DNA from 3 places in the Lysinibacillus capsici genome. Region 3 is predicted to be linked to each of the others. Evidence: a T-box and tRNA genes for the amino acid it is inferred to sense, from the RefSeq annotation. Region 3 holds a T-box; the other regions hold tRNA genes.
What was found. A T-box is a leader RNA that pairs with one kind of tRNA and senses whether it is charged. The one in region 3 lies ahead of leuS (leucine--tRNA ligase), so its partner is inferred to be a tRNA-Leu.

Region 1: it has a tRNA-Leu gene. The T-box ahead of leuS (leucine--tRNA ligase) is inferred to sense a tRNA for this amino acid. The anticodon was not compared.
Region 2: it has a tRNA-Leu gene. The T-box ahead of leuS (leucine--tRNA ligase) is inferred to sense a tRNA for this amino acid. The anticodon was not compared.

Annotation. Positions count from the first base shown of each region.
Region 1 covers NZ_CP084108.1:4,229,362-4,234,268, forward strand. The annotation lists rRNA gene LCP48_RS20895 (16S ribosomal RNA) at 179-1,731, opposite strand; tRNA gene LCP48_RS20900 (tRNA-Gly) at 1,929-2,002, opposite strand; tRNA gene LCP48_RS20905 (tRNA-Arg) at 2,020-2,096, opposite strand; tRNA gene LCP48_RS20910 (tRNA-Leu) at 2,115-2,200, opposite strand; tRNA gene LCP48_RS20915 (tRNA-Lys) at 2,267-2,339, opposite strand; tRNA gene LCP48_RS20920 (tRNA-Gln) at 2,355-2,429, opposite strand; tRNA gene LCP48_RS20925 (tRNA-Asp) at 2,435-2,510, opposite strand; tRNA gene LCP48_RS20930 (tRNA-Glu) at 2,541-2,612, opposite strand; tRNA gene LCP48_RS20935 (tRNA-Asn) at 2,614-2,690, opposite strand; gene LCP48_RS20940 (SprT family protein) at 2,782-3,243, opposite strand; gene LCP48_RS20945 (Tex family protein) at 3,311-4,907, opposite strand, start outside.
Region 2 covers NZ_CP084108.1:178,325-183,231, forward strand. The annotation lists rRNA gene LCP48_RS00890 (23S ribosomal RNA) at 1-1,436, shown strand, start outside; rRNA gene rrf (5S ribosomal RNA) at 1,552-1,667, shown strand; tRNA gene LCP48_RS00900 (tRNA-Val) at 1,678-1,753, shown strand; tRNA gene LCP48_RS00905 (tRNA-Thr) at 1,757-1,832, shown strand; tRNA gene LCP48_RS00910 (tRNA-Lys) at 1,840-1,915, shown strand; tRNA gene LCP48_RS00915 (tRNA-Leu) at 1,933-2,017, shown strand; tRNA gene LCP48_RS00920 (tRNA-Gly) at 2,055-2,129, shown strand; tRNA gene LCP48_RS00925 (tRNA-Leu) at 2,135-2,223, shown strand; tRNA gene LCP48_RS00930 (tRNA-Arg) at 2,232-2,308, shown strand; tRNA gene LCP48_RS00935 (tRNA-Pro) at 2,318-2,394, shown strand; tRNA gene LCP48_RS00940 (tRNA-Ala) at 2,415-2,490, shown strand; rRNA gene LCP48_RS00945 (16S ribosomal RNA) at 2,633-4,185, shown strand; tRNA gene LCP48_RS00950 (tRNA-Ile) at 4,280-4,356, shown strand; tRNA gene LCP48_RS00955 (tRNA-Ala) at 4,369-4,444, shown strand; rRNA gene LCP48_RS00960 (23S ribosomal RNA) at 4,536-4,907, shown strand, end outside.
Region 3 covers NZ_CP084108.1:3,598,979-3,603,885, reverse strand. The annotation lists gene LCP48_RS17670 (MDR family MFS transporter) at 1-214, shown strand, start outside; gene LCP48_RS17665 (ArsR/SmtB family transcription factor) at 361-708, shown strand; gene LCP48_RS17660 (SulP family inorganic anion transporter) at 765-2,507, shown strand; T-box leader at 2,573-2,783, shown strand; gene leuS (leucine--tRNA ligase) at 2,870-4,907, shown strand, end outside.

The sequences.
Region 1 (4,907 bases), 630 kb from region 3:
TTATTAAGCCTATAAAAAAACTTAAAAAATAAATGTGTTTGTTACAATTTCAATGTCGTTTTATCCAGTTTTCAAAGAACAAGTTTTGAAGTGTTTCATTCAGAAGAATGAACCTTCAAAACTGAACGCAAAACGTAATCTTACAAACCCAAGGTTTGTATTCCGAAAGTATCCTTAGAAAGGAGGTGATCCAGCCGCACCTTCCGATACGGCTACCTTGTTACGACTTCACCCCAATCATCTATCCCACCTTCGGCGGCTGGCTCCAAAAGGTTACCTCACCGACTTCGGGTGTTACAAACTCTCGTGGTGTGACGGGCGGTGTGTACAAGGCCCGGGAACGTATTCACCGCGGCATGCTGATCCGCGATTACTAGCGATTCCGGCTTCATGTAGGCGAGTTGCAGCCTACAATCCGAACTGAGAACGACTTTATCGGATTAGCTCCCTCTCGCGAGTTGGCAACCGTTTGTATCGTCCATTGTAGCACGTGTGTAGCCCAGGTCATAAGGGGCATGATGATTTGACGTCATCCCCACCTTCCTCCGGTTTGTCACCGGCAGTCACCTTAGAGTGCCCAACTAAATGATGGCAACTAAGATCAAGGGTTGCGCTCGTTGCGGGACTTAACCCAACATCTCACGACACGAGCTGACGACAACCATGCACCACCTGTCACCGTTGCCCCCGAAGGGGAAACTATATCTCTACAGTGGTCAACGGGATGTCAAGACCTGGTAAGGTTCTTCGCGTTGCTTCGAATTAAACCACATGCTCCACCGCTTGTGCGGGCCCCCGTCAATTCCTTTGAGTTTCAGTCTTGCGACCGTACTCCCCAGGCGGAGTGCTTAATGCGTTAGCTGCAGCACTAAGGGGCGGAAACCCCCTAACACTTAGCACTCATCGTTTACGGCGTGGACTACCAGGGTATCTAATCCTGTTTGCTCCCCACGCTTTCGCGCCTCAGCGTCAGTTACAGACCAGAAAGTCGCCTTCGCCACTGGTGTTCCTCCAAATCTCTACGCATTTCACCGCTACACTTGGAATTCCACTTTCCTCTTCTGCACTCAAGTCCCCCAGTTTCCAATGACCCTCCACGGTTGAGCCGTGGGCTTTCACATCAGACTTAAAGGACCGCCTGCGCGCGCTTTACGCCCAATAATTCCGGACAACGCTTGCCACCTACGTATTACCGCGGCTGCTGGCACGTAGTTAGCCGTGGCTTTCTAATAAGGTACCGTCAAGGTACAGCCAGTTACTACTGTACTTGTTCTTCCCTTACAACAGAGTTTTACGATCCGAAAACCTTCTTCACTCACGCGGCGTTGCTCCATCAGGCTTTCGCCCATTGTGGAAGATTCCCTACTGCTGCCTCCCGTAGGAGTCTGGGCCGTGTCTCAGTCCCAGTGTGGCCGATCACCCTCTCAGGTCGGCTACGCATCGTCGCCTTGGTGAGCCGTTACCTCACCAACTAGCTAATGCGCCGCGGGCCCATCCTATAGCGACAGCGAGATGCCGTCTTTCAGTCTTTCACCATGAAGTAAAAGAGATTATTCGGTATTAGCCCCGGTTTCCCGGAGTTATCCCAAACTATAGGGTAGGTTGCCCACGTGTTACTCACCCGTCCGCCGCTAACGTCAAAGGAGCAAGCTCCTTTTCTGTTCGCTCGACTTGCATGTATTAGGCACGCCGCCAGCGTTCGTCCTGAGCCAGGATCAAACTCTCCATAAAAGAAATTTGATTAGCTCAAATTGTTTTGCTGGCATCATGTTTGATGTCCAAAATTGTGTTTCGTTCACTAGCAAAGCTAGCTACTTAAAAATTTATTGATTACGTTTTGCTTGTTCAGTTTTCAAGGTTCATATTGTCGCCCTTTTGGACAACTATTTAAATCTATCATACAACCAAAAGGTTGTCAATACTTTTTTTGGAGCGGGTGATGAGAATCGAACTCACGACATCAGCTTGGAAGGCTGAGGTTTTACCATTAAACTACACCCGCATATATTTTCTTAAAAATGGCGCGCCCGGCAGGAGTCGAACCCACAACCTTCTGATCCGTAGTCAGACGCTCTATCCAATTGAGCTACGGGCGCATATGAAATTAATTGACTTGGTGCGGCCGAGAGGACTTGAACCTCCACGGGGTTGCCCCCACTAGGCCCTCAACCTAGCGCGTCTGCCGTTCCGCCACGACCGCATTCGATTAGTAACTTTTTTATTATACTATGATAATTTGAAAAGTCAACTCTTTTTCTTAAAGAGATGAGCCATGAAGGACTCGAACCTTCGACCCTCTGATTAAAAGTCAGATGCTCTACCAACTGAGCTAATGGCTCGAATTAAGAAATGAATGGCTGGGGTACTAGGATTCGAACCTAGGCATGACGGAATCAAAATCCGTTGCCTTACCGCTTGGCTATACCCCAATAAGTGGCGGTCCCGACCGGGATCGAACCGGCGATCTCCTGCGTGACAGGCAGGCATGTTAACCGCTACACCACGGGACCAAAATATTATTTACATTAAATTATGAAAAATGACCCCTACGGGATTCGAACCCGTGTTACCGCCGTGAAAGGGCGGTGTCTTAACCACTTGACCAAGGGGCCATGGCTCCGAAGGCAGGACTCGAACCTGCGACAACCTGATTAACAGTCAGGTGCTACTACCAACTGAGCTACTTCGGAATAATTCATGTTATGTTGTCGCCGTTATCTTGTCGACTTTTACTATTATAGGGACAACTCAACAAAACGTCAACTATTTTTTAAACTTTTTTTACTCCAATAATTTTAATTTCCCCAAACACTTACTGCAACAATACTTTTCAACATTCATTTTTATTTTCCGTATATATAATTGGTGGCAATTGACACAAGTATATGTATAGCGTCGTCGCTGTTTTTTAACTGTAGCTTTAGGGACATGTAAAACTGCACAAAATCGGGGGGCATCTACTTTCCTTAATAATTCTCTAAAATCTTTATCTCGATGCTGATACCCTTTACCTTCAATATGTAGGTGATAATGGCATAATTCGTGTAAAACAATACCTTGAATCTCCTCCAAACCGTATAACTCATAGGCTTTAGGATTAATCTCAATATTATGGGATTGTAAAAGATATCGTCCTCCCGTTGAACGTAATCTCGCATTAAAGTAGGCTTGATGCAGAAATGGCCTCTGAAAGTTTTCTAAAGATAAGCGACGAACAAGCTCTTGTAATTCTTGATTGTCCATAGTAATCACCTCTAACAACAAGAATACCACACTGCTTAGTATAGACAGTGTGGCAAAAATTTAGTACTCAAACTAATACTTGATTTTTAGGTGGAAGCATCGTTAAAGAGATACGTCCTTTCGTTATATCTATTTGTTCAACCCAGACAGTTACAATATCCCCAAGCGCCACAACTTCTAATGGATGCTTAATACGTTTATTTTGGAGTTTAGAAATATGCACAAGTCCATCTTGCTTCACGCCAATGTCAACAAATGCGCCGAAATCTACTACATTTCTTACCGTCCCCTGCAATTCCATACCAACTTTTAAATCTTCCATTTTTAATACATCAGTCTTAAGCAATGGTTGTGGGAATGCATCACGTGGGTCACGACTAGGTTTCATTAAAGTATCCACGATATCTTGAATTGTCACAACTCCTACTCCAAGCACATCACTTAACTTTTGGATATTTAGTGCTGCAATAGCTTCCTCTGCCTTCTGTGTCCCTAACTCTTTTTTATCTATTTGAGCCTCTGCTAATATTTGCTCAGCAAGAGCATAGCTCTCAGGATGAATACCTGTAGCATCAAACGGATTTTTTGCTTCTGGGACACGTAGGAAACCAATAGCTTGTTCATACGTTTTGGCGCCTAACCTTGGAATCTTCTTTAATTGCGCACGTGTAGTAAATTGACCATTTTCCTCTCGCGTCTTTACGATATTCTCTGCAACAGTTTTTGATAGGCCAGAAACGTATTGTAAGAGTGATGATGAAGCCGTATTTACATCAACACCAACTTGGTTAACAGCAGTTTCTACTATAAAAGATAGTGATTCATTTAATTTTTTTTGAGAAACATCATGCTGATACTGACCTACACCCACAGCTTTTGGTTCAATTTTCACTAACTCTGATAAAGGGTCCTGTAAGCGACGTGCAATGGAGACAGCACTACGTTGTTCAACCTGTAAATCAGGAAATTCTGTACGTGCAATTTCAGACGCTGAATAAACAGATGCCCCCGCTTCATTGACAATCACATAGGCTATGTCAGTAGTAAGCTCATTTAATACATCCGCGATAAATTGTTCTGTCTCTCGAGATGCTGTACCATTACCAATGGCAATTATACTTATTGGATACTTTGCCAAAATTCCTTTTACAATAGCTTTGGATTTTGCTACATCTGGTTTCGGTGGATGTGGGTAAATAGCTGTAACCTCAAGCATTTTCCCAGTTTCATCTACAACTGCTAGCTTGCAACCTGTACGGTAAGCTGGATCAACCCCTAAAACATATTTACCTTTCATAGGTGGCTGAAGCAATAGGTTACGTAAATTTTCGGAAAAAATATGAATAGCCTGTGCCTCAGCTTTTTCTGTAAGCTCGTTTCGCAATTCCCTTTCAATTGAAGGCTGAATTAAACGCTTGTACGAATCCTCGATTGCTAGTTTAACTTCTGCAATAGCAGGAGACGAACCAGTTGCAGGTATCCATTCTTTCCACATAATCATTAATACTCGGTCCACCGGCACATGAATAGAAACCTTTAAGATTTCTTCTTTCTCTCCTCGGTTTATCGCTAAAATACGGTGTGGTACAATGCGACTAACAGGCTCTTCATATTCGTAATACATTTCAAAAACATTTTTCTCGTCGATTTCTGTATTTTTCACA
Region 2 (4,907 bases), 1.3 Mb from region 3:
TAAGCGCGCCGTTGGTTGTGCGCGTCCAAGCAGTAAGGCGTGTGTGTAGGCAAATCCGCACACTGTAACGTTGAGCTGTGATGGCGAGTCCGTATGGACGAAGTTCCTGATTTCACACTGCCAAGAAAAGCCTCTATCGAGGTGAGAGGTGCCCGTACCGCAAACCGACACAGGTAGTCGAGGAGAGAATCCTAAGGTGTGCGAGAGAACTCTCGTTAAGGAACTCGGCAAAATGACCCCGTAACTTCGGGAGAAGGGGTGCTCTTGAGCGTGCAAGCGCATGAGAGCCGCAGTGAATAGGCCCAGGCGACTGTTTAGCAAAAACACAGGTCTCTGCAAAACCGTAAGGTGACGTATAGGGGCTGACGCCTGCCCGGTGCTGGAAGGTTAAGAGGAGTGGTTAGCGCAAGCGAAGCTGCGAATTGAAGCCCCAGTAAACGGCGGCCGTAACTATAACGGTCCTAAGGTAGCGAAATTCCTTGTCGGGTAAGTTCCGACCCGCACGAAAGGCGTAACGATCTGGGCACTGTCTCAACGAGAGACTCGGTGAAATTATAGTACCTGTGAAGATGCAGGTTACCCGCGACAGGACGGAAAGACCCCGTGGAGCTTTACTGTAGCCTGATATTGAATTTTGGTACAACTTGTACAGGATAGGTAGGAGCCAGAGATCTCGGAGCGCCAGCTTCGAAGGAGGCGTCGGTGGGATACTACCCTGGTTGTATTGAAATTCTAACCCATGCCCCTTAGCGGGGCAGGAGACAGTGTCAGGCGGACAGTTTGACTGGGGCGGTCGCCTCCTAAAAGGTAACGGAGGCGCCCAAAGGTTCCCTCAGAATGGTTGGAAATCATTCGTAGAGTGTAAAGGCACAAGGGAGCTTGACTGCGAGACCTACAAGTCGAGCAGGGTCGAAAGACGGGCTTAGTGATCCGGTGGTTCCGCATGGAAGGGCCATCGCTCAACGGATAAAAGCTACCCCGGGGATAACAGGCTTATCTCCCCCAAGAGTCCACATCGACGGGGAGGTTTGGCACCTCGATGTCGGCTCATCGCATCCTGGGGCTGTAGTCGGTCCCAAGGGTTGGGCTGTTCGCCCATTAAAGCGGTACGCGAGCTGGGTTCAGAACGTCGTGAGACAGTTCGGTCCCTATCCGTCGTGGGCGTAGGAAATTTGAGAGGAGCTGTCCTTAGTACGAGAGGACCGGGATGGACACACCGCTGGTGTACCAGTTGTCTTGCCAAAGGCATCGCTGGGTAGCTATGTGTGGACGGGATAAGTGCTGAAAGCATCTAAGCATGAAGCCCCCCTCAAGATGAGATTTCCCATTACGCAAGTAAGTAAGATCCCTCAAAGACGATGAGGTAGATAGGTTCGAGGTGGAAGTGTGGTGACACATGGAGCTGACGAATACTAATCGATCGAGGACTTAACCAAAAAAGTTTGAAACATTCAATGTGCCGTTTATCCAGTTTTGAAAGAACAAGTAAGCTTTAAAAAAAGCTTGTATTTATACTGAAATATGGTATAATAAATCTTGTCTTTTAATAAGTCTAGTGATGATGGCAAAGAGGTCACACCCGTTCCCATACCGAACACGGAAGTTAAGCTCTTTAGCGCCGATGGTAGTTGGGGGCTTCCCCCTGTGAGAGTAGGACATCGCTAGGCATAATACCCAGGAGGATTAGCTCAGCTGGGAGAGCATCTGCCTTACAAGCAGAGGGTCGGCGGTTCGAGCCCGTCATCCTCCACCATATGCCGGTTTAGCTCAGCAGGTAGAGCAACTGACTTGTAATCAGTAGGTCGTGGGTTCGATTCCTATAGCCGGCACCATTTTTTCGAGCCATTAGCTCAGTTGGTAGAGCATCTGACTTTTAATCAGAGGGTCGAAGGTTCGAGTCCTTCATGGCTCACCATTTTCAAATAATAATAAGCGGGTGTGGCGGAATTGGCAGACGCACTAGACTTAGGATCTAGCGCCGCAAGGCGTGGGGGTTCGACTCCCTTCACCCGCACCATTATTTTCATTGCCAGATAAAAAAAGCTTATGCACATGCGGAAGTAGTTCAGTGGTAGAACACCACCTTGCCAAGGTGGGGGTCGCGAGTTCGAACCTCGTCTTCCGCTCCAAATGTGCCGGGGTGGCGGAACTGGCAGACGCACAGGACTTAAAATCCTGCGGTAGGTGACTACCGTACCGGTTCGATTCCGGTCCTCGGCACCATTTTAAATGCGCCCGTAGCTCAATTGGATAGAGCGTCTGACTACGGATCAGAAGGTTATGGGTTCGACTCCTGTCGGGCGCGCCATAAGAACAACGGGAAGTAGCTCAGCTTGGTAGAGCACTTGGTTTGGGACCAAGGGGTCGCAGGTTCGAATCCTGTCTTCCCGACCATTTCCTAAAAATAAAAAAACGGGGCCTTAGCTCAGCTGGGAGAGCGCCTGCCTTGCACGCAGGAGGTCAGCGGTTCGATCCCGCTAGGCTCCACCAATTCAAATACATGAACCTTGAAAACTGAACAAGCAAAACGTAATCAATAAAGTTTTAAGTAGCTAGTTTTACTAGTGAACGAAACACAATTTTGGACATCAAACATGATGCCAGCAAAACAATTTGAGCTAATCAAATTTCTTTTATGGAGAGTTTGATCCTGGCTCAGGACGAACGCTGGCGGCGTGCCTAATACATGCAAGTCGAGCGAACAGAAAAGGAGCTTGCTCCTTTGACGTTAGCGGCGGACGGGTGAGTAACACGTGGGCAACCTACCTTATAGTTTGGGATAACTCCGGGAAACCGGGGCTAATACCGAATAATCTCTTTTGCTTCATGGCAAGAGACTGAAAGACGGCATCTCGCTGTCGCTATAGGATGGGCCCGCGGCGCATTAGCTAGTTGGTGAGGTAACGGCTCACCAAGGCGACGATGCGTAGCCGACCTGAGAGGGTGATCGGCCACACTGGGACTGAGACACGGCCCAGACTCCTACGGGAGGCAGCAGTAGGGAATCTTCCACAATGGGCGAAAGCCTGATGGAGCAACGCCGCGTGAGTGAAGAAGGTTTTCGGATCGTAAAACTCTGTTGTAAGGGAAGAACAAGTACAGTAGTAACTGGCTGTACCTTGACGGTACCTTATTAGAAAGCCACGGCTAACTACGTGCCAGCAGCCGCGGTAATACGTAGGTGGCAAGCGTTGTCCGGAATTATTGGGCGTAAAGCGCGCGCAGGCGGTCCTTTAAGTCTGATGTGAAAGCCCACGGCTCAACCGTGGAGGGTCATTGGAAACTGGGGGACTTGAGTGCAGAAGAGGAAAGTGGAATTCCAAGTGTAGCGGTGAAATGCGTAGAGATTTGGAGGAACACCAGTGGCGAAGGCGACTTTCTGGTCTGTAACTGACGCTGAGGCGCGAAAGCGTGGGGAGCAAACAGGATTAGATACCCTGGTAGTCCACGCCGTAAACGATGAGTGCTAAGTGTTAGGGGGTTTCCGCCCCTTAGTGCTGCAGCTAACGCATTAAGCACTCCGCCTGGGGAGTACGGTCGCAAGACTGAAACTCAAAGGAATTGACGGGGGCCCGCACAAGCGGTGGAGCATGTGGTTTAATTCGAAGCAACGCGAAGAACCTTACCAGGTCTTGACATCCCGTTGACCACTGTAGAGATATAGTTTCCCCTTCGGGGGCAACGGTGACAGGTGGTGCATGGTTGTCGTCAGCTCGTGTCGTGAGATGTTGGGTTAAGTCCCGCAACGAGCGCAACCCTTGATCTTAGTTGCCATCATTTAGTTGGGCACTCTAAGGTGACTGCCGGTGACAAACCGGAGGAAGGTGGGGATGACGTCAAATCATCATGCCCCTTATGACCTGGGCTACACACGTGCTACAATGGACGATACAAACGGTTGCCAACTCGCGAGAGGGAGCTAATCCGATAAAGTCGTTCTCAGTTCGGATTGTAGGCTGCAACTCGCCTACATGAAGCCGGAATCGCTAGTAATCGCGGATCAGCATGCCGCGGTGAATACGTTCCCGGGCCTTGTACACACCGCCCGTCACACCACGAGAGTTTGTAACACCCGAAGTCGGTGAGGTAACCTTTTGGAGCCAGCCGCCGAAGGTGGGATAGATGATTGGGGTGAAGTCGTAACAAGGTAGCCGTATCGGAAGGTGCGGCTGGATCACCTCCTTTCTAAGGATTATTTCGGAATACAAACCTTGGGTTTGTAAGATTACGTTTTGCGTTCAGTTTTGAAGGTTTATGAAATTTAATAAAACTTCCAAGAGGGCCTATAGCTCAGCTGGTTAGAGCGCACGCCTGATAAGCGTGAGGTCGATGGTTCGAGTCCATTTAGGCCCACCATATATACCTCTTGGGGCCTTAGCTCAGCTGGGAGAGCGCCTGCCTTGCACGCAGGAGGTCAGCGGTTCGATCCCGCTAGGCTCCACCATTTTTTTGTTCTTTGAAAACTGGATAAAACGACATTGAAATTGTAACAAACACATTTATTTTTTTAAGTTTTTTTATAGGCTTAATAACTTGGTTAAGTTATTAAGGGCGCACGGCGAATGCCTTGGCACTAGGAGCCGAAGAAGGACGGCACTAACACCGATATGCTTCGGGGAGCTGTAAGTGAGCTTTGATCCGGAGATTTCCGAATGGGGGAACCCACTACGTTTAATCGCGTAGTATCTTGACGTGAATACATAGCGTCTTGAAGGCAGACCCAGGGAACTGAAACATCTAAGTACCTGGAGGAAGAGAAAGAAAAATCGATTCCCTGAGTAGCGGCGAGCGAAACGGGAAGAGCCCAAACCAAGAGGCTTGCCTCTTGGGGTTGTAGGACACTCTATACGGAGTTACAAAAGAGCGAGTTAGATGAAGCGACTTGGAAAGGTCCGCCAGAGCAGGTA
Region 3 (4,907 bases):
GGCACCAAAAGGTCGTCAAGGATTCTATCAAGGGATTATCAATAGTGCTGCTACTGGAGGACGGATGATTGGTCCACTATTTGGTGGTATTATGGTAGATCAATTTGGCATGATTCCTCTCGTTTTAACATTGGTGGTGATCGTACTATTGGCGATTATTCCATGTTTAACATACGATTATCCTTTAAAGAAGAACAAAATAGTAGCAGATTAATAATATCGCACTTAAAAAGAGCAAAAACGAGTGTTAAGCACTTGTTTTTGTTCTTTTTTTATAGTAGATATTGAAAAAATGTTATGACAGGATTACAATCATACATATTCAAATATTTGAATATGTAGTTATATGGAGGGGTTTTTATGGAAGAGGGCTTACAACAGTTTAAAGCGGATTTTTTTAAAGCATTAGCACATCCGTTACGCATTAGAATACTTGAACTCCTTGTAGATGGACAGAAAAGTGTCAATGAGATTCAAGATTGCTTAGAGAAAGAGGGTTCTGCTGTTTCTCAGCAATTAAGTGTATTGCGTGCTAAAAACATCGTTTATGGCGTCAAGGAAGGAAAAAAAGTTTATTATTCTTTAAGTGACCCAATGATTGGTGCATTACTTGGGGTGGCAAAGGATATTTTTAATAACCATTTGGTTCATACCATTTCGAGATTAGAGGAAATGACAAGTAATGAAGGTGACAAAGAGAATAAGTAAATCAATGATGATGACAAATTGGGCTTTGCTTATTATTTCGAAGGGAAGATTTATCTATGAAGTCACTGTTTACAGGACGCTTTGAAGGATATTCAGTTCAACATGTAAAGAAGGATTTATTGTCAGGGATTATTGTGGGAATTGTTGCTATTCCGCTTGCCATGTCCTTTGCCATAGCATCGGGTGTGAAACCAGAATATGGGATTTATACGGCTTGCATTGCAGGTATTCTTATTTCTCTCTTTGGCGGTTCTAAATATCAAATAGGTGGGCCTACGGGGGCATTTGTGCCAATTCTATTGGGGATTGTACTTACCTATGGCTATGAAGATTTATTACTTGCCGGTTTAATGGCAGGGGTATTGCTTTGTGTCATGGGTTTTTTTAAGTTAGGGACTTTAATTAAGTTTATTCCACGTCCTGTAACAGTTGGTTTTACAGCAGGGATAGCTGTGATTATTTTTACAGGTCAAATCGCTAACTTTCTAGGACTAATAAATGTTAAAAGACATGAATATTTTATCGCCAACATACAGGAAATCATTAAGCAGCTTGGTACGACAAATACGTATAGTATTCTTACTGCCGTCGTATGCTTGGCGACAATAATGATAACACCAAAGTTTTTTCCAAAGGTTCCTGGAGCATTAGCTGGTATCGTTGTCTCTACATTGATGGCAACTTTCTTCTTTTCAGGACAAGTTGCTACTATTGCAACCGCTTATGGTCAAATTCCTAATACATTACCTCATTTCGCCTTACCGAACATCACGCTCGAACGATTACAACAACTTATTGGTCCCGCGTTTGTCATTGCAATGCTAGGTGGTATTGAGTCTCTATTATCGGCAGTTGTGGCGGATGGAATGACAAATAGTAAGCATAACAGTAATCGTGAGTTAATTGGTCAGGGGATTGCTAATATTGTGACGCCTTTATTCGGTGGTATTCCAGCAACAGGCGCCATTGCACGCACAGCGACCAATATCAAAACAGGCGCAGTATCCCCCATGTCGGGTATCATTCATGGTGTGTTTGTTTTAATCACATTATTGTTATTAGCTCCATATGCATCTCATATTCCGTTAGCAAGCATGGCTCCGGTACTGATGGTCGTAGCCTGGAATATGAGTGAACGACATCATTTTTCACATATCGCAAAATTAAAATCAGGCGACACACTAGTATTATTGATTACCTTTTTATTAACGGTATTCACTAGTCTTACATTAGCAGTTGAGGTAGGGCTTGTGCTGGCTGTGCTATTATTTGCGAAACGCATGAGTGAAAAGCTTGTTGTTACAAAAGTACTTCCAGATCATTCAAATAAAAGTGAAAAGGTACAGCCACATGTAGTGCATCAGCAGCATGATTGCCCGCAAATTAGTATGTATACAATTGAAGGGCCGTTGTTTTTTGGTGCTGCACAAATGTTTGAACAAACGATTGAAAGTACTTTGCATCAGCAGCCAAGAGTTTTGATATTACGGATGGGGAAAGTGCCCTTTATGGATTCTACTGGAGAAGCATATTTTAGCAATATCATTGAAAATTATACAGCAAAGGGCGGTACTATTTTGGTGACGGGTGTGCAAGGAGATTTAAAGGGTGCTCTTCAGCACAATGGTCTTTACGATAAAATAGGCGCGCAACATTTTTTTCAGCATACAGGAGAAGCGATTACAAAAGCTTTCCATTATTTGAACGCCAATCAATGCATTGGTTGTCAGCATTTTGCTTTTCATGAATGTAAGGATTTATCAAAGTCTAATAAAGAAAAGGATTTAATTGTTCAGTAATGGGTAAGCTGTAAACAAAGGCTTGTGCTTTTCAATACTTTCCATTAGAATAAATGCAATATCATGTAAAGACTGTGATGAGGAATAGTAGATTTGTGGTTCTTTTTAGAGAGCTAGCGGTTGGTGGGAGCTAGTAAGAATGCAAGTTGAACTCGCCTTCTGAGTCTGCCCGCGTGAAACAGCGTGTGTCGTTTCTTCCGCGTTAAGGAAGCTTGAGCCGAGTGTAATCACTAATTTGGGTGGTACCGCGGGAGTACAAATTCTCTCGTCCCTTCTATAAGAAAGGGGCGAGTTTTTTTATTTTTCAAATATTTTGTCAATTATGATGAAGAGCAGCACGATCAATTGAAGGAGGAAAAAAAATGAGTTTTAATCATGAACAAATTGAAAAAAAGTGGCAGCAATATTGGGCTGATAACAAAACATTTAAAACTGAAAATGAAACAGCGAAGCCTAAATTTTATGCATTAGATATGTTCCCTTATCCATCTGGCGCAGGACTACATGTAGGCCATCCAGAGGGGTATACGGCAACTGATATTCTATCACGCTTTAAACGTATGCAAGGCTATAATGTACTTCATCCAATGGGCTGGGATGCTTTTGGTTTACCAGCTGAGCAATATGCACTTGATACAGGGAATGATCCAGCTGAATTTACAGCTAAAAATATTGCGACATTTAAACGTCAAATTCAAGAGCTAGGCTTCAGCTATGATTGGGATCGCGAAATTAACACAACTGATCCAGCGTATTATAAATGGACACAATGGATTTTTATCCAGCTTTATAAGAAAGGTTTAGCTTATGTGGATGAAGTAGCTGTTAACTGGTGTCCAGCACTTGGCACGGTATTAGCTAACGAAGAAGTAATTGATGGGAAATCAGAGCGTGGTGGTCATCCAGTAGAACGCCGACCAATGAAGCAGTGGATGCTTAAAATTACAGCCTATGCTGATCGTTTAATCGATGACCTAGAAGAAGTTGATTGGCCTGAATCTATTAAAGATATGCAACGCAATTGGATTGGCCGTTCAGAAGGGGCAGAAGTGACATTTGCCATTGATGGTTCAGATCAAAACTTCACAGTTTTCACAACACGTCCAGATACTTTATTTGGTGCTACATACTGTGTGCTTGCACCAGAGCATAAATTAGTGGAACAAATTACAACAGCTGACCAACGCCAAGCTGTTGAGGCTTATTTAGAGAAAGTTAAAATGAAATCGGACCTAGAGCGTACAGATTTAGCGAAAGAAAAAACAGGCGTATTTACAGGTGCTTATGCAGTGAATCCGATTAACGGTAAAAAAGTGCCAATTTGGATTGCTGACTATGTGTTAGTGTCTTATGGTACAGGTGCTATTATGGCGGTGCCAGCGCATGATGAACGAGACTATGAATTCGCAACAGAATTTGGCTTAGACATCGTTCCTGTCCTTGAAGGTGGAGACATCAGTAAAGAAGCATTTACAGGTGATGGTCAACATATTAACTCTGAATTCCTGAATGGCTTAAATAAAGCAGATGGCATTGCGAAAGCCATTGAATGGTTAGCGGAAAAAGGTGTAGGGGAGAAGAAAATTTCTTATCGTCTACGTGACTGGTTATTCTCCCGTCAGCGTTATTGGGGTGAACCAATTCCAATGATTCATTGGGAAGATGGCACGATAACGCCAGTTCCAGAATCAGAATTACCATTAATGCTACCAAAAACAGATAATATCCGTCCATCAGGTACTGGTGAATCACCATTAGCAAATATTGATGAATGGGTAAATATTGTCGATCCGGAGACAGGTAAAAAAGGGCGTCGTGAAACAAATACAATGCCGCAGTGGGCAGGTTCGAGCTGGTACTTCCTACGCTATATCGACCCTACAAATACAGAGGCGATTGCAGATCCAGAGTTACTAAAACGTTGGTTACCAGTGGATATTTATATTGGTGGTGCGGAGCATGCTGTATTGCATTTACTATACGCTCGCTTCTGGCATAAAGTTCTCTATGATTTAGGCGTTGTTCATACAAAAGAGCCATTCCAAAAATTATTTAACCAGGGAATGATTCTAGGTGAAGGTAACGAGAAAATGTCTAAATCTAAGGGCAATGTTGTCAACCCAGATGAAATCATTACGTCACATGGTGCCGATACATTACGTTTATATGAAATGTTCATGGGCCCACTAGAGGCTTCTGTTGCATGGTCGACAAATGGTTTAGATGGAGCACGCCGCTTCTTAGACCGTATCTGGCGTCTATTTGTCAATGAGGAAGATGGCGCAATTTCAGCAAAAATTCAAGTATCTAACGATCAATCACTTGAAAAATCATACCACCAAACAGTGAAAAAAGTGACAGAGGATTATGAAGGCATCCGCTTTAACACAGCTATTTCAC